2 regions of the Microbacterium sp. CCNWLW134 genome follow, and region 1 is predicted to be linked to the other one. Evidence: predicted binding sites of a transcription regulator. Region 1 holds the regulator's gene; the other holds the start of a gene.
The links. The regulator HspR, encoded in region 1, represses chaperone genes until heat shock. The targets are predictions, from matches to a motif close to AAGTTGAGTCNNNNNGACTCAACTT.

Region 1 (8,737 bases):
GAAACGCACCGGTTCCCGTGCCGCGCGCAAGCTGACGACGACCGATGAACACGGCCGCGTGACGCTCCTCGACGATCCCCCGGTGATGACCCATCTCACCGCCGGCGACGAGGAACGGGCATGGCGGGTCCTCGACGAGTACCGGCTGTCGGTCAATGTCGACATCCGGCTCCTGCTGCAGAAGTACGCGATGGCCGACGTGTCGGCTCGGGTGGTCGGCGTCGGCAGCGTCGGCACGCGCTGTCTGCTGATCGCGCTCCAAGACGGCGACGGCGATGTGCTCCTCCTTCAGGGGAAGGAGGCCGGCGAGAGCGTGCTCGTGCAGTACGGGCGCGTGACGCAGCCCGAGGCGGTCACGACCTTCATCGACACCTATGGCAACGGAGGGCGGGTGGTCGCGCTCCAGCGCATCCTGCAGGCGGTGTCCGATCCTTTCCTCGGTCATATCCGCCGATCGCCGTCCGGCGCGCGGCGCGACTTCTACGTGCGGCAGTTCCACGACATGAAGGGCGGCTTCGACGCCGAGGCGATGGAGGACAAGCCGTTCCGCTGGTACGCCATGGCGTGCGCGGCGACACTGGCGCGCGCCCACGGGCAATCACCGACGGGGGCCACCGCCGCCGGCTACGTCGGGGGCGGGCGGCGGTTCGAGGACGCCGTGGTGGAGTGGGCGTACGCCTACGCCGATCTGTCGTACGAGGACTGGGAGGAGTTCCGCCGCCACCGCGGCACCGAGGAGTGAGTGGGCGCAGCCCGCGCGATCAGCGCGCGGTGCCCTCGGCCGATCCCTCGGTCGGACCCGACGGGTCGGACAGGATGCAGATGATCTCGCGATCGCCGTCTCCCCACGACTGCTCGGACGGGTCGATCGAGTCTGCGATGAACACCGATTCCTCGTAGGAGATCCCGACGAACGGCTCGAAAGCAGACAGACACCCTTCCTCCGCAGCCGCGTCGACGGCCTCGGCGCCCGGCCACTCTCCGTCGGGCATGTCGAAGAGATGGAAGACCTCGTAGTCGTGCGACTCGCCGCAGGGGACCACCGGCAGCTGATTGATCTCGGTCTCGGTCACCTCGGTGAAGCAGTCCCCCACCGCGATGGCGAACACGTCGGCGTTCCCGCCTTCGACGACCTCCTGCGACTCCTCGTCCCGCTCCACGGTGGAGGGAGCGGTGAAGCTCACGCATCCGGAGAGAGCGACGGCGAGGGTGCCGACGGCACCCGCGGCGAGAAGACGGTGGATGAGGCGTGAGGTATGCATGGAACTTTCGGGGACGTGTGAGGACAGGACGAACGCCGAGATCGATCTCGGCGCGGGCCTCAGCCTAGAAGGCGCGCGCTCACGCCCGCGAGTCGGCGGCACCCCCGCGCGTGTCGGCTAGGCCGATTCGTCCTGAGCGCCCGGAGAGAGCGGATGACGCGGGCGCCAGACCACCAGCTCGGTGGCGCGGCGCACGCGCGTGCCATGGCGCAGGGTGACGACCGAGCCGGTCGCGCCCGCCGCGAAGACCCGCGCCCCCGGGCGTGACTGGCGCTCGATCTCGAGTTGCTGCTCGAGGTCTCGGACGCGCCGGGTGAGGTCGTGCACGCGCTGTTCGAGGGAGATGAGCCGCGCGATCGCGGGGAGGCTCATACCGTCGGCGGACAGCCGCGCGACCTCGCGCAGCTGCTCGACGTGGCGGAGCGAGTAGCGGCGGGAACCGCCCTGCGTGCGGGCGGGGACGACGAGACCGAGCCGGTCGTACTGGCGCAGCGTCTGCGGGTGCATGCCCGACAGCTCCGCCGCCGCGGCGATGGCGAAGATCGGCGCGTCACCGTCGATGTCGACGTGGTCCGTCATCCGTCCCTCCCGTGTCAGCCGCGCGCCTTGGCCATGAGGTCCGCCCGCGGGTTCTCCTTCGGCTCCACCTCGTGGAAGCGTTCGAGCGCTTCGCGCGCGGCGCCCTCGAGGTGGGAGGGCACGACCACCTGCACCTCGGCGAGCAGGTCGCCGGTGCCCTTCTGCGTCGAGACACCGCGTCCCTTGACGCGCAGCACGCGTCCCGAGGGGGTGCCCGGCGCGACACGCAGCTTCACCGGGTCGCCACCGAGCGTCGGGACCTCGATCGTGGCGCCCAGAGCCGCCTCGGTGAAGGTCACCGGAACCACCACGCGCAGGTTCAGTCCCTCACGGGTGAACACCGGGTGGGGGCGCACCGTCACCTGCACGACGATGTCGCCGCTTTCGCCGCCGTCGGGAGAGGGACGTCCGCGACCGCGGAGGCGGATGCGCTGCCCGTCGGCGACGCCGGCGGGGATCTTCACCTTGAACGGCTTGCCGTCCTCGCCCTGGAGGGTGATGGTCTCGCCCTTCGTGGCGGTGACGAAGTCGATGGTCGTGCGCGCCGTGACATCCGACCCGCGGGTCGGGCCGCCGAAGCCGCGGAAGCCGCCGGTGGGCTGCCCGAACCGACCCGAGCCGAAGCTGCCTCCCTGCTGCTGGTTGAACATCGCGAAGATGTCGTCGAAGTCGGCCGACTCGTAGCGCCCACCCCCGCGGCTCTGACCGAACGCGCTGAAGACGTCTTCGAACCCGCCGGCGCCCGGGCCGCCCGCAGTGAAGCGCGCGCCCGAGCCCATGGCCCGGATCTGGTCGTACTCGGCACGCTGCTCGGGGTCGGAGAGCACCGCGTACGCTTCGCTGATCTCTTTGAACTTCGCCTCGGCCGCAGCATCCCCCGGCTTGGAGTCGGGGTGATACTGCCGCGCGAGCTTGCGATAGGTCTTCTTCAGATCGGCGTCGGAGACCTCCTTGGAGACCCCCAGCACCTTGTAGAAGTCCTTCTCGAACCAGTCCTGGCTGGCCATGGCGTCTCCGGCCTACTCTGCCGGCACCGCGACGACGACCTTCGCCGGACGCAGCTCGGTCGAGCCCAGCCGGTAACCCGTCTCGACCACCTCGAGGATGGTCGCCTCGGTCGCGCCGGGGGTCGGCTGCTGGAAGATCGCCTCGTGGTGCTGGGGGTCGAAGGCCTCGCCGGCGGCGCCGTACGCCTCCACGCCCATGCGCTCGACGACAGCCCGCACCTTGTCGGCGATGGCGGCGAAGGGCGTGCCCTCGACGAGATCGCCGTGCTTGGCGGCACGGTCGAGGTCGTCGAGCACGGGGATCAGGCCTTTGGCGGCGGCCCCCTTGGCACGCTCGATCTCGATCTCGCGCTGGTCCTCGGTGCGGCGGCGGTAGTTGGCGTACTCCGCCTGCAGGCGCTTCAGGTCGGTGAGAAGCTGCGACTCCAGAGCCTCGACGCGGTCGGCGACGGCGTCGGTGTCATCCGCTGCCGCCGCATCGGCGGACTGGGCGGCGCTGAGGATGTCGTCGACGGTGAAGTCGCCGTCCTCTGCGCTCGCTGCGTCCGCCGACGCGTTCGGTGAGGCGTCTGCCGACTCGGGCGCCGAACCGTCCTCGGGGTCAGGCCCGGGAACCGTGGGGTCGTCCTTGTCTTTCGCCATGGTTACTTCTTGTCTTCCTCGTCGTCGATGACCTCGGCGTCGACCACGTCCTCATCGTTCGACGGCTGGTCGCCCGCGGGCGCACCCTCGCCACCGGCGGCGGCACCGTCGGCCTGCGGCGCGGCCTGGTTCGCCGAGTAGATCGCCTCGCCGATCTTGCCCTGCGACTGCGACAGCTTCTCGAACGCCGACTTCACCGCGTCGTCGTCGTCACCGGCGAGCGCGGTCTTCAGCGCATCGACGTCGGCCTGGACCGACTCCTTGACGTCGGCGGGCAGCTTGTCGTCGTTGTCCTTGATCAGCTTGTCGACCGAGTAGGCGAGCGTCTCGGCCTGGTTTCGGACCTCCGCGGCCTCACGGCGCTTCTTGTCCTCCGCCGCGTGCTCCTCGGCCTCGCGCACCATGCGCTCGATGTCGTCCTTCGGCAGCGACGAGCCGCCGGTGATCGTCATCGACTGCTCCTTGCCGGTTCCCTTGTCCTTCGCCGAGACGTGCACGATGCCGTTGGCGTCGATGTCGAAGGTGACCTCGATCTGCGGGATGCCCCGGGGAGCCGGCGCGATGCCGGTGAGCTCGAACGTGCCGAGCGGCTTGTTGTCGCGGGTGAACTCGCGCTCGCCCTGGAAGACCTGGATCGCGACCGACGGCTGGTTGTCGTCGGCGGTCGTGAAGGTCTCGCTCCGCTTGGTCGGGATGGCGGTGTTGCGCTCGATGAGCTTGGTCATGATGCCACCCTTGGTCTCGATGCCGAGGCTCAGCGGGGTGACGTCGATGAGCAGGACGTCCTTGCGCTCGCCCTTCAGCACACCGGCCTGCAGGGCTGCGCCCACGGCGACGACCTCATCGGGGTTCACACCCTTGTTGGGCTCCTTGCCGGCCTCGCGCTGGACGAGCTCCGACACGGCGGGCATACGGGTCGAACCGCCGACGAGCACGACGTGGGCGATGTCGGCGACCTTGATGCCGGCCTCGCGGATGACATCCTCGAACGGCTTCTTGGTGCGGTCGAGGAGGTCCTTGGTGAGGTCCTCGAACTTCGCGCGGGTGATCGTCTCCGACAGCGAGACGGGGCCCGAGTCGGTCAGCGACAGGTAGGGGAGGTTGACCGAGGTGCTGGTCGAGGAGGACAGCTCCTTCTTCGCCTGCTCGGCGGCCTCCTTCAGTCGCTGCAGGGCGATCTTGTCGCCCGAGACGTCGACACCGGTGGTGTCCTTGAACTGCTTGATGAAGTACTCGACCAGACGCTGGTCCCAGTCGTCACCGCCGAGACGGTTGTCACCGGCGGTGGAGCGCACCTGGATGGTGGAGAAGTCGTCGTCCTTGCCCACCTCGAGGAGCGAGACGTCGAAGGTACCGCCACCGAGGTCGAAGACGAGGATGAGCTCGTCCTCCTTGCCCTTGTCCAGGCCGTACGCGAGGGCGGCGGCGGTGGGCTCGTTGATGATGCGCAGGACGTTCAGACCCGCGATCTCGCCGGCCTCCTTGGTGGCCTGACGCTCGGCGTCGTTGAAGTACGCCGGCACCGTGATGACCGCGTCGGTCACGGTGTCGCCCAGGTACTGCTCGGCGTCGCGCTTGAGCTTCTGCAGGATGCGGGCCGAGATCTCCTGCGGCGTCCACTTCTTGCCGTCGACCTCGAAGGTCCAGTTCGTGCCCATGTGGCGCTTGACGCTCGAGACGGTGCGGTCGACGTTGGTGACCGCCTGACGCTTGGCGGTCTCGCCGACGAGGATCTCGCCGTCCTTGGTGTAAGCGACCACCGAGGGGGTGGTGCGGAAGCCCTCGGCGTTCGCGATCACCTTGGGCTCGCCGCCCTCCAGCACCGCGACGACGGAGTTCGTCGTTCCGAGGTCGATACCAACAGCACGTGCCATGTGTGTTTCTCCTTTTCACGGGGCCGAGAGCCTCGACCCGGGGCGTTGTCATGAAGTCTTCTCGCGGGCGGTCCCCCAACGTGCTGAGGGGTTGAGCCGCGATGACTCAAGACTACGCGGCGGGGCGATCGGCGTCAAATGAAGTTGATATGTGATGGCTCAACTTCGAATGTCGCGGTGCGGCGGTTTCGCTTCTTCCCCCGTTCACCGAAGGGCCCTAGCGTGACGGACATGACCGCACCCGCCGAGGGCGTGCCGCCCGCCACCGCCGACAGTGCCGCCATCCCTGTGATGGGGCTGGATCTGCGGGAGGACACCTCCGCGCCGCGGCGTCAGATCTACGCGTGGGCGCTGTGGGACTGGGCGACACAGCCGTTCAACACGGTCATCCTCACCTTCATCTTCACCGCCCTGTATCTCACGACCGACGCGTTCCTGCCGGCCGACGTCGCCGCCCTCCCCGACGATGCGCCGGCCAAGGAGGCCGCCCTCGCCGACCTGGCGGTGGGCCTGGGGTGGGGCGGGACGATCGCGGGTCTGCTCATCCTCGCGATCGCACCGATCCTCGGGCAGCAGGCCGATGCCCGCGGGCGACAGAAGCTGTGGCTCGGAATCGGCACCGGCGCGCTCATCCTCTGCATGTTCGGGCTGTGGTTCGTCGAACCTGCGCCGGCGTACTTCTGGCTGGGTGTCGCGCTCATCTCCGCCGGCACCGTGTTCGGCGAGATCGCGGCGGTGAACTCCAACGCGATGCTCATCGGCATCGCCAGCCGCAAGACGATCGGCCGGGTGTCGGGACTCGGATGGGGCTTCGGCTACCTCGGCGGCATCATCGCCCTGGTGCTGGTGGTCGTGTTCTACAGCGCCGACTGGTTCGGCATCTCCGACGCCGACGGCCTGCCGTTCCGGATCATCGCCGTGGGGTGCGCGATCTGGGCGATCGTCTTCTCGATCCCGATCTTCCTCGCCGTCCCCGAGCCCTCCGCGGGGCGCCCCGAGCGGAAGGTGGGGTTCTTCGCCGCGTACGGTCTGCTCATCCGAGACGTCATCGGCCTGTACCGGAACCCGGGAACACGCCAGACGTTCTGGTTCCTCCTCGCCAGCGCCGTCTTCCGCGACGGCCTGGGCGGCGTCTTCGCATTCGGGGCCGTCATCGCCGCCCAGGTGTTCGGGTTCGAGTTCCTCGACCTCGTCATCTTCGGCGTCGCCGCGAACCTCATCGCGGGGGTGTCGACCATCATCGCCGGGCGTTTCGACGACCGATTCGGGCCCAAGTCGGTGATCGTCTTCTCGCTGAGCGGCATGGTGGTCGCGGGGCTCGCCGTCTTCTTCCTCGTCGACGCCGGAACCACGGTGTTCTGGATCGGCGGACTCGTGCTCTGCGCATTCGTCGGCCCCGCGCAGGCGGCCGCGCGGTCCTTCCTCTCGCGCGTCACTCCGGCGGGCCGAGAGGGCGAGATCTTCGGGCTCTACGCCACGACCGGACGCGCGGCGAGCTGGATGGCGTCGGCGATGTGGTCGGTGTTCATCATCATCGGAGGCGTGACCGCGTTCGGCATCCTCGGAATCGTGCTCGTCCTGCTCGTCGGGCTCCTGCTGCTCCTTCCCGTGCGCGCCCCGCGCTGACAGGCGGGCGGGACTCAGCCGTTGAGGTTGTCAGCGAGTTTCGCGAGAAGGCGCGCAAGCTCGGTGCGCTCGGCCTCGGTGAAGCTCTCGAGGGCCTGGGCGATCGCCTCGCGCCGCTCGCCGCGGAATCCCCGCACGACCCGTCGCCCGGCATCGGTCACGGCGACGCGGGTGCGCCGGGCGTCGTCGGGGTCGGCCTCGCGTCGCACCAGATCGAGCTGCACGCACTGCTGCACCAGGCGCGACGCGCGGGGCTGGTCGACGTCGATCGCCTCGCCGATCTCTCCGACGCTCAGCGGATGCGTCGCCGCGACGAGCGCCTCGAGCAGGCGCAGGCGCGCAGGTCCGCCGAAGTGCGGGGAGGCGCCCTCGGGGCCGGGCGCCGCCGGGCGCCGGTGGCCGTGCGGTCCCCGCTCCGACCAGGGATGCCGCGGGCCGGCGCCTTCGGTGTCGCCGCGCCCTGCCCAGGGCGGTCCGCCACGCCGGGGGCGGAGCCGGGCGAGGGCTGCGGCGATCTGATCGGCGGCGGCGATCCGGTCCGCGGGGTCGGGCGACGTGTCGGGGGGCGGATCGCTCACCCGGTCAGAATACATGCCTCTTGACATGTATTCGGGATACATGTCACACTGCATGTACATGCCAAATGACATACAAAATCGCGTCGCCGTCGGCGACGCTGTGAGAGGACACCCCATGAACACCGAATCACCCGACACCCCCGACACACCCGACCGGCCGCTCGGCTTCTGGCTGCGCGCGACCGATGCCCTGATCTCCCAAGAGGTCGACGCCGCGCTCGCGGCCCATGACGCCGACCGGCGCGAATGGATGGTGCTGAACGTGCTCGCAGGAGAGATCGACGCACGCGGATTCCGCGACCGTCTCGCCCGCAAGCCGAAGATGCTCCGCCATCTCGCCGACCGCGGGCTCGTCGCGCGCGAGGGCGATGACTGGGCCTTGACGGCCGAGGGTCGCGCACGACGCGACCTGCTGGCCGAGACCGTCGCCGGGATCCGGGCCCGCGTCGCCGGCGCCGTCTCCGCCGAGGACTACCGGACGACGATCGCCTCCCTCGAGGCGATCGCGCGCGAGCTCGGATTCTCCGAGGACGACCCTCGTCCGTGGCGCGGCACGCCGCGGCATCCGCGTCACCGCTTCGGCCTGCGCCCGTTCGTTCCCGGCGAACCGCGCCCCGGCGAGGGAGGCGGCCCCGGGCCGCGCTTCGGCGGCAATCCCCACCACGGCTTCCGCGGTGCCGGGCCCCGACCCGACGCAGACGCGGTCTGACCGACGCCGGATCAGGTCTGTCGGCGGATGAAGCGCATCAGGTAGGCGATGACGCCCAGCACGAGCAGGACGATTCCGAGCCAGAGCAGGAACTTCACCGCCTCGACGAACACTCCGAGGAGCAGCAGGACGATTCCGACGATAAGGAGGATGAGTGCGAGTGCGGGCATACGTCCAGCGTGACCCGCCTGCCTCCCGGCGGCAAAGGGTTGACAGCGGGTCCCGTGGCGTTCAGGCGCCGCGGGCTCCGGCGTCGGTGGCGCCGACGTCGGTCACGTGGAAGTTCAGGTGCGAGCGCGACGCCGTCGGGCCCCTCTGACCCTGATAGCGGTTGCCGTAGGGGCCCGACCCGTAGGGGGTCTCGGTGGGCGAGGAGAGCCGGAAGAAGCAGAGCTGCCCGATCTTCATGCCCGGCCACAGCTTGATCGGCAGGGTCGCGACGTTCGACAGCTCGAGGGTC
Region 2 (8,737 bases), 800 kb from region 1:
GCCTGCTCGGCGGGCTCGCCGCGGCGCTCGCGACCCTCGAGCGGGCGGGTTTCCGCGTGCCGACCGATGTTCTCGACGCCTACGTCCGTTCGGCGCGGCGGATCGCCGACGCGGAGATCGCCGGTATCCCGGACGATTCGATCGAGAGCGCGGTGCGGTATGTGGTGCTCGGCACCGTCTTGACCGAACCACTGTTGCTGGCCCTTCGTCGCGCTGCGCAACAGATCGTCTCGAGCGAGCGATACGGCGCCTGACGCCGCGCGACGTCAGTCGGAGTCGGCGATGGTGAAGCCCGTGGACTCGCGCCGCACGACCCGGAAGTCGGGCTTGTAGGTCTCGGGCGGCCGGCGCTCGCCCTTCTCCGAGATCCGCTCGATCAGGCGATCCACCGCGATCGCGGCGATCTCGTCCCGCCCGATGTCGATGGTCGACATCGAAGGGAGGGAGTACGTGCTCTCGTCGATGTTGTCGAAGCCGATGACGGCGACGTCGTCGGGTACGCGCAGTCCCTCCTCGCCGAGCGCCCGCAGCACGCCGAGCCCCAGCGTGTCGGTGAGAGCGAAGACCGCGTCGAACTCGATGCCGTCTTGGACGAGCAAGTGGGTGGCCGCGGCGCCCCCCGCGCGGTTCCAGTCCGACATCACCGTCGGTCGCACGAGGGTCGAGTCGAAAGGGAGGCCGGCGCGCTCGAGTGCCCGGCGATAGCCGCGAAGCCGGAGATTCGCCGAGTTGGCTTCGTCGTCGCGGTGCCGCGGGTCGGCCCCGATCAGGGCGATGCGGCGCCTGCCGATCTCGATCAGGTGCTCCGTGGCGGCCTGGGCGGATGACATGTTGTGCATGGTGACGTGGTCGGTCGGTCCCCCGAAGATCCGCTCTCCGAGGAGCACGAGGGGACCGTTGACGGCGAGAAGCTCGGCGTCCTCCTGGCCGAGGCTGACGGGGCTGAACAGCAGACCGTCGAGGAAGCGCGGACGACTGCGGGAGACCACGCGCATCTCGGCATCGCGCTGGCCACCGGTCTGCTGGACCATGACGCCGAGGCCTCGCTTCTCCGCGGCGCGGATCACCGCGTCGGCGAGTTCCGCGAAGTAGTTCTCGCGGAGCGAGGGAACGGCCAAGCCGATCACGCCGGTGCGTCCCGACCGGAGGCCGCGCGCAGAGAGGTTCGGTCGGTAGTCGAGCTGCTTGATGGCGAGGTTCACACGCTCCCGGGTGTCCGAGCGCACGTGCGGATAGTCGTTGATGACGTTCGAGACCGTCTTGATGGACACGCCGGCCACCCGTGCGACGTCGTGCAACGTCGGTTCCATCGGTGCCCGCCTTCCGTTCTTTCGAACTCCTCCCACATCTTGACACGTCGCATCGCGAATGCCATGGTGTCTATAACGTTGTAAATACAACGTTGTAATCAATGTTGACCATCCCCAGCGCGCTCGCGTCCGTCATTCCGCTGATCGTGATGCTCGGCCCGCGCCGCACGTCCTGCTGAACCTGCCCTTCCCGAAAGAGAAGCATGATCCGCGCACACCTCACCATCGACCCTCACTTCGCCGTCGGCCCCATCAACCGACGTCTGTTCGGCTCCTTCGTCGAGCATCTCGGGCGGTGCGTCTACGACGGCATCTACGAGCCGGGTCACCCCTCGGCTGATGAGGAAGGCTTCCGCGCCGACGTCATCGATCTCGTGCGCGAGCTCGGCGTGTCAACGATCCGCTACCCCGGCGGAAACTTCGTCTCGGGGTACCGGTGGGAGGACGGTGTCGGACCCCGCGAGGAGCGGCCCCGCCGGCTCGACCTGGCGTGGCATTCGACCGAGACGAACGAGATCGGCCTCGATGAGTTCGCCTCGTGGATGAAGAAGGTCGACGGCGAGCTGATGTACGCCGTGAACCTCGGCACCCGCGGGGTGCTCGAGGCCCTCGACGTGCTGGAGTACGCCAACATCCGCTCCGGCACACGGCTCTCGGACGAGCGCGTCGCCAACGGGCACGCCGAACCCCACGATATCCGCATGTGGTGTCTCGGCAACGAGATGGACGGGCCCTGGCAGCTGGGCTACAGCACGGCGGAGAACTACGCGCAGCTCGCGGCCACGACCGCGCGAGCGATGCGTCAGGTCGACCCCGATCTCGAGCTCGTCGTCTGCGGCAGCTCGGGTGCGGGAATGTCGACGTTCGGCGAGTGGGAGCGCGTCGTCCTGGAGCACACGTACGACAACGTCGACTACATCTCCTGCCACGCGTACTACGAGCCCGAGGGCGACGACCTGGCGAGCTTCCTGGCATCGGGCGTCGATATGGATCGCTTCATCGAGGCGGTCGTGGCCACCGCCGACCACGTCAAGGCGATGAAGCGGAGCGAGAAGACGATCAACATCTCCTTCGACGAGTGGAACGTCTGGTACCAGTCGCGCTACAACGAGGTCGACAAGATCACGGATGTCGCGGACTGGCCGGTCGCACCCAGGCTGCTCGAAGATCGGTACACCGTGCTCGACGCCGTCGTCTTCGGAAGCCTCATGATCTCGCTCATCCGGCACGCCGACCGGGTGACGTCGGCGAGCCTCGCGCAGCTGGTGAACGTCATCGCGCCGATCATGACCGAGCCCGGCGGTCCGGCGTGGCGTCAGACGACGTTCTACCCCTTCTCGCTGACCTCCCAGCTCGCGCGGGGTGTCGCCCTCGAGCTGAAGCTCGACAGCCCGACCTACGAGGCGGCGAAGTTCGGCGAGGTGCCGATCGTCGACGCCGTCGCGACGATCGATCCTGACAGTGGCGCCATCACGGTCTTCGCCGTAAACCGCAGCCTCACGAACGAGGTCACTCTCGAGATCGACTCCACGGCGCTCGCAGGTGGCGTCTCATCCGCGACGGCGACATCGATCTTCGACGACGACATCCACGCTGCGAACACACTCGAGCAGCCCGACCGGGTGACGCCGAAGGCCAACGACTCGGTGGAGATCGCCGACGGCGCCGTCGCCCTGACCCTGCCCCCCTGCTCGTGGACGGTCCTGACCGCCGAGTGAATCTCCGCCCGTCCGTTCGCTCACGGCGAACGCCGCGGTACTTAGCACTCTCCACCCTCGAGTGCTAACCTGGACGTACTTGAGTCAAGCTGACTCAAGTTCCGGATTTCGTCCAGTGAAGGAGACCGAACATGGCAACGTACGACCCGTTCCGTGACCTCGACCGTCTCGCGACGAGCTTCTTCGACGCCCGTCGCGGCCCGCGCCGCATGCCGATGGACCTCTACCGCGACGGAGACCACTACGTGCTCACCGCCGACCTGCCCGGCATCGACCCCGGCTCGGTCGACATCGACGTGGACGGCCAGCTGCTGACCATCCGCGCCGAGCGCACGCTCAGTGCCGGTGACGGCGTGAAGTGGATCACGCGCGAGCGTGAGGCCGCGAGCTTCGTGCGACAGCTGAACCTCGGCCAGGGCATCGACACCGACCGCATCGCGGCCAGCTACAGCAACGGCGTGCTCAGCGTCACCATCCCGGTGAGCGAGAAGGCCAAGCCACGCAAGATCGAGGTCGCCACCGAGAACGGCGCGCAGGTGCTGCAGGCGCACGAGAGCGCTTCGGCGTCGAGTGCGGCAGATCACCCGCAGCCGGTCGAGCAGTAAACCGCGTCCGTCGACGGAGCATCTCGCGACGCCCCCGTCGGGTCCTCACTCGGCGGGGGCGTCGCGCGTCCGGAGCTTGGTGGTGAGTTCGCGCAGTTGGGCGAGCTCGGACTCGTTCAGCACCGACATCCGCTCCGCGATGTGGGCGGCATGAACCCGTGCCACGTCGCGGAACGCGCGGGCGCCCGCCTCCGTCGCCCGGACGAGCGACCCGCGCCCATCATCGGGGTCGGGGCGCTTCGTGACGTATCCCCGGGCGACCATCCGGTCGACCAGACGCGACACCGAGGGCTGGCTGACGAGCATCAGGCGCGTGATGTCACGCAGTCGCGCGGTCATATCGGGCGCCCGGGTCACCGTCAGGAGCACGTCATACTCGCCCTGCTGCAGCGGCGCATCGCTGAAGTCGCGGCCCAGATCGGCGAACAGCTCGTGCTGCGCACGAAAGAGGCTTTCCCATGCCTCGACGGCGAGGCGACGATCGTTCACGGCCCCAGGGTATCCGGTGGCGGCGACGCCGCCATCTAGGCTGAGCGCATGCCGCGAACGCGTCGGATCACCGCCACGGTGCTGACGGTCCTCCTGGGGGTCGTCGGCCTCGTCGGCCTGGCGGTCTCCGCACAGCCCGCCTCCGCCTCCGGCGACCTCGACGACTTCGTGTTCGAGAGCATGCACGCCGAGTACACCCTCGGCCGTGAGGATGACGACACCAGCACCCTTCGCGTCGTCGAGACGTTCGTCGCGGTCTTCCCCGAGGATCAGAATCGCGGCCTGCGCCGGGAGATCCCCGCCGATTACAACGGTCAGCCCACCTTTCCCGACCTGGTCTCGGTCACCGACGAAGAGGGCAACCCGAGGCCGAGCGAGGTCGAGACCGACGGGAACTGGATGATCGTCACATCTCGCGCCGACGACTTCCTCTCCGGCCGGCAGACATTCGTGTTCACCTACACCCTGCGCAATGTCACCGACTTCTTCGCCGACACCAGCGACGAGTTCTACTGGGACGTCAATGGCAACGGGTGGCGCCAACCCTTCGGTGAGGTCACGGCCACACTCGTGGTGCCTGCCGACCTGGCCGGCGCGCTCACCGGAGCGCACGCGTGCTACGTCGGGAGGTTCGGCGCGGAAACCACGTGTCCGATCGAGGTCTCCGACAGCGGGGAGGGCGCCGTCGTCACCGCCGGCGCCCGTGATCTCGCACCGACGGAGACGCTGACGATCGCGGTGGGATTCGAGTCGGGCACCTTCGCCCGATTCGATGACTCCTACCTCGCGTCGGGCTGGGGGTGGGCCCAGGGGGTGGCCGGCATCGCCGGCCTCGGTATGCTCGGCGCGGCGATCGTGGTCAATCGCCGGTCGCTGAGGAACGAACCCGGGCGACCGACGATCATCGCGGAGTTCACCCCGCCCCCCGGCATCGACGCCCTGGAGAGCGCGCTGCTGCTGGGCAAGACGGCGAAGGCGATCCCGGCCGAGGTGCTCGAGCAGGCGGTGGTCGGAAGCATCCGGATCCTCGAAGGGGAGAAGCGGTGGTTCGGCAGCGCCAAGCTGCAGGCGGAGCTGATCGACGCCGGCCGCGCCGACCGCGATGGACGGATGCTGCTGGAAGGCCTCTTCGACGAGGAGCTCCGACCCGGCGAGATCTACGAGTTCGGCGGCAACGACACCCATTTCTCCCGCACGGCCCAGAAGATCCTCGCGGCGGGGCGCAAGGAGCTGAAGAGCCGGGGGCTCTACCGCACCATCCCGGCGCGGGTGCGGGCATGGCCGATCGCCGGCGCACTCCTGATCGGAGTGCTCATCGTGCTCCTCGGCGTGTTCGCTCTGGCAGGGTCGGTCGACCCTCTGCTGCCGATCGTCATCATCGTGCTCGGGTCGGGGCTCACGATCGTGACGGTCGCGGTGCTCTCGACGCGGCCGTTGAGCGCGACCGGCGCCGAGGTGCGCGACCACCTGGAGGGTCTGAAGATCTTCATCGAGTGGGCGGAGGCCGATCGGATCCGGATGCTGCAGACTCCGACCGGTGCCGAACGGCGCCCGGTCGACACCGGCGACCCTCGCGAGATGCTCCACCTCTACGAGCGGCTGCTCCCGTACGCGGTGGTCTTCGGCCAGGAGAAGGAGTGGGCGAAGCAGCTCGCCATCTACTACGGCGACGACACCCCCGGCTGGTACGTCGGTACGGCGGGGTTCAACGCCGCGGCCTTCTCGGCGGGCATCAGCAGCCTCTCCGCTACGGCGGCGGCGTCGTCGAGCTCAGGCGGCTCGAGCGGGGGAGGCTCCGCGGGCGGCGGGGGCGGCGGCGGTGGGGGCGGGGGCGTCTGACGCATCGCAGCCCGGGGCCTACCCGATCCCGCGGCAAAGCGGAACCCCTCCCGCTTCTCATCTGAGGGGGGCACGGTGGAGTCATGGTCGTCATCGGATTCCACGCCTCGCACGAACAGATTCCGCCGAGCGCGCTCCTGCGCGATGTCCAAGGAGCCGAAGCCGCCGGCTTCGACGCCGCGATGTGCTCGGACCACCTGTCGCCGTGGGGTGTCCGCCAGGGCGAGTCGGGGTACGCGTGGTCGTGGCTGGCTGCGGCCCTCGCGACCACGCGACTGTCGTTCGGCGTCGTGACCGCCCCCGGGCAGCGTTACCACCCGGTGGTCCATGCACAAGCGATCGCGACGCTGGGAGAGATGTTCCCGGGCCGATTCTGGGCGGCGCTCGGCAGCGGTGAGGCGATGAATGAGCACGTCACCGGCGACGAATGGCCCGAGAAGGACGTTCGCAACGCCCGTCTGCTCGAGAGCGCGACCGTGATGCGGCGTCTTCTGGCAGGCGAGGAGGTCAGCCACGACGGCCTCATCCGCGTCGATCGTGCGCGAGTGTGGTCGAGGCCCGAGGTGCCGCCCCCCTTCCTCGCCGCAGCGGTGAGCACGCAGACCGCCCGCTGGGCGGGGTCGTGGGCTGACGGCTTCGCGACGGTCGCCCAGGCCCCCGAGGTGCTTCGCGACGTCCTCGACGCCTACCGCGAGGGCGGCGGAGCAGGCCCCCTCGTGCTGCAGGTGCACGTGAGTTTCGCCGAGACCGACGCCGAGGCCATCGCGCTCGCGAAGGACCAGTGGCCGAACGGGCTGGTGTCGCCGCCTGAGGCGTGGGACTTCGAGCAGCCCGAAGACTTCGATCGGGCCGTCGGCGAACCCGATGAGGCCGAGCTCCGCAAGGCGGTGCTGGTCGATCACGACCCCACCGCGCTCGCCGAGCGGATCGCCGAGCTCGTCGACATCGGGTTCGACCGGGTCTACCTCCACCACGTCGGGCGCGATCAGGCCGACTTCCTCGCGGCGTCCGAGCGCAGCATCCTTCCCCGCCTCCGGGAGCTCGTATGAGGATCACCGACACCAGCGACCTGTGGTGGAAGAGCGCGGTCATCTACTGCCTCGATGTGGAGACCTACTTCGACTCGAACGGTGACGGCATCGGTGACCTGCAGGGGCTCGCGGCGCGGATCGACTACCTCGCTCAGCTCGGCGTGACCTGTCTGTGGCTGATGCCCATCTATCCGACTCCCGATCTGGATGACGGCTACGACGTCGCCGACTTCTACGGGATCGATCCGCGGCTGGGGTCTTTCGGAGACTTCGTCGAGGTCATCCGCACCGCTCGCGACCGGGGCATGCGGGTCATCGTCGATCTGGTCGTCAACCACACCTCCGATCGCCATCCCTGGTTCCTCGCAGCCAAGCGGAGCAAGAACTCGCCGTTCCGCGATTTCTACATCTGGCGCAGCGACCCGCCGCCGAAGGGTCAGAAGAACCCCGTCTTCCCGGGCGAGGCCGACGGCATCTGGAACTACGAGGAGAAGACCGAGGAGTGGTACCTCCACAGCTTCTACCCGCACCAGCCCGATCTGAACATCGCCAACCCGAAGGTGCGCGACGAGATCGCGAAGACCGTCGGGTTCTGGCTGCAGCTGGGGGTGTCGGGGTTCCGGGTCGATGCCGTGCCGTCGCTGCTCGAGATCCCCGAGATGGCCGATCCTCATCAGTACCTCCGGAACGTGCGACAGTTCCTGCAGCGGCGGTCGAGTGAGGCGGTGCTCCTCGGCGAGGTCAACCTGCCGTATGACGAGCAGGTCGCGTACTTCGGCGGTGAGGACGGCGACGAGCTGACCATGCAGTTCGACTTCGTCGCCATGCAGCGGCTCTACCTGTCGTTGGTGCGTCACGATCCTGCGCCCCTCATCGAGGCTCTCTCGTCACGGCCCGACCTGCCGGTCGAGGCGCAGTTCGCCAACTTCGTGCGCAACCACGACGAGCTGACCCTCGATCAGCTGAGCGAGGACGAGCGCCAGGAGGTGTTCGAGGCGCTCGCGCCCGACGAGAGCCAGCGGATCTACGGGCGAGGCATCGTGCGGCGGCTGCCGACGATGCTCGGTGGTGATCCCCGCCGCATCCGCATGGCCTACAGCCTGCTGTTCACCCTTCCGGGCACCCCGGTGCTCTTCTACGGGGAGGAGATCGGCATGGGCGAGAACCCCGAAGACAAGAGCCGAGAGGCGGTGCGGACGCCCATGCAGTGGTCGGGGGAGCGGAACGGGGGATTCTCGGATGCCGCGCCGTCGCGTCTTCCCGCGGCGGTGCCGGGTGACGGGTACGCCCCGGAGCACGTCAACGTGGCCGACCAGATCGAAGACCGCGACTCGCTGCTGCACTTCGTCCGCGGTCTCATCGCGCGATACCGCATCTCGCCGGAACTCGGCTGGGGCTCGCTCGAGGTGATCGAACACGATGTGCCCGCGGTGATGGTGCACAAGCTCGCGGCCGACGTCGGCGCGATGGTCGCCGTGCACAACTTCGCAGACGTGCCGGCCACGATCTCCTTCGCCCTGCCGGATGAGCCGGAGGGGACCCGGCTGGTCGATCTGCTGGCAGCCGACCGGATGCCACTCGACGGGAAGGGGCGCATCGAGATGGAGATCGCCCCGTACGGGTTCCGCTGGTTGCGCGTCTCGCGCCCGGGGGACGGACGGGTCTCCTGAGGAGATCCCGGGAACGCGGCTGCGCGATCGAGATCGGCGCGACGCGCGGTTAGCGTGGCCGGGTGAGAACCGCAC

Region 2: a site for HspR is predicted at 3,105-3,129, ahead of V6S02_RS14715 (Hsp20/alpha crystallin family protein). Genes of this name have one in related genera too.

What each region holds. Positions count from the first base shown of each region.
Region 1 is NZ_JBAOJU010000002.1:64,329-73,065, forward strand. Features, by position in the region: gene V6S02_RS10740 (DUF2252 domain-containing protein) at 1-742, shown strand, start outside; gene V6S02_RS10745 (septum formation family protein) at 762-1,262, opposite strand; gene V6S02_RS10750 (heat shock protein transcriptional repressor HspR) at 1,380-1,841, opposite strand; gene V6S02_RS10755 (DnaJ C-terminal domain-containing protein) at 1,856-2,848, opposite strand; gene V6S02_RS10760 (nucleotide exchange factor GrpE) at 2,861-3,490, opposite strand; gene dnaK (molecular chaperone DnaK) at 3,493-5,364, opposite strand; gene V6S02_RS10770 (MFS transporter) at 5,596-6,990, shown strand; gene V6S02_RS10775 (MarR family winged helix-turn-helix transcriptional regulator) at 7,005-7,568, opposite strand; gene V6S02_RS10780 (hypothetical protein) at 7,684-8,277, shown strand; gene V6S02_RS10785 (hypothetical protein) at 8,289-8,447, opposite strand; gene dcd (dCTP deaminase) at 8,509-8,737, opposite strand, start outside.
Region 2 is NZ_JBAOJU010000002.1:868,425-877,161, forward strand. Features, by position in the region: gene V6S02_RS14700 (MerR family transcriptional regulator) at 1-254, shown strand, start outside; gene V6S02_RS14705 (LacI family DNA-binding transcriptional regulator) at 267-1,310, opposite strand; gene arfA (arabinosylfuranosidase ArfA) at 1,514-3,028, shown strand; gene V6S02_RS14715 (Hsp20/alpha crystallin family protein) at 3,160-3,633, shown strand; gene V6S02_RS14720 (MarR family winged helix-turn-helix transcriptional regulator) at 3,679-4,122, opposite strand; gene V6S02_RS14725 (DUF2207 domain-containing protein) at 4,171-5,961, shown strand; gene V6S02_RS14730 (TIGR03885 family FMN-dependent LLM class oxidoreductase) at 6,045-7,010, shown strand; gene V6S02_RS14735 (alpha-amylase family protein) at 7,007-8,662, shown strand; gene V6S02_RS14740 (endonuclease/exonuclease/phosphatase family protein) at 8,725-8,737, shown strand, end outside.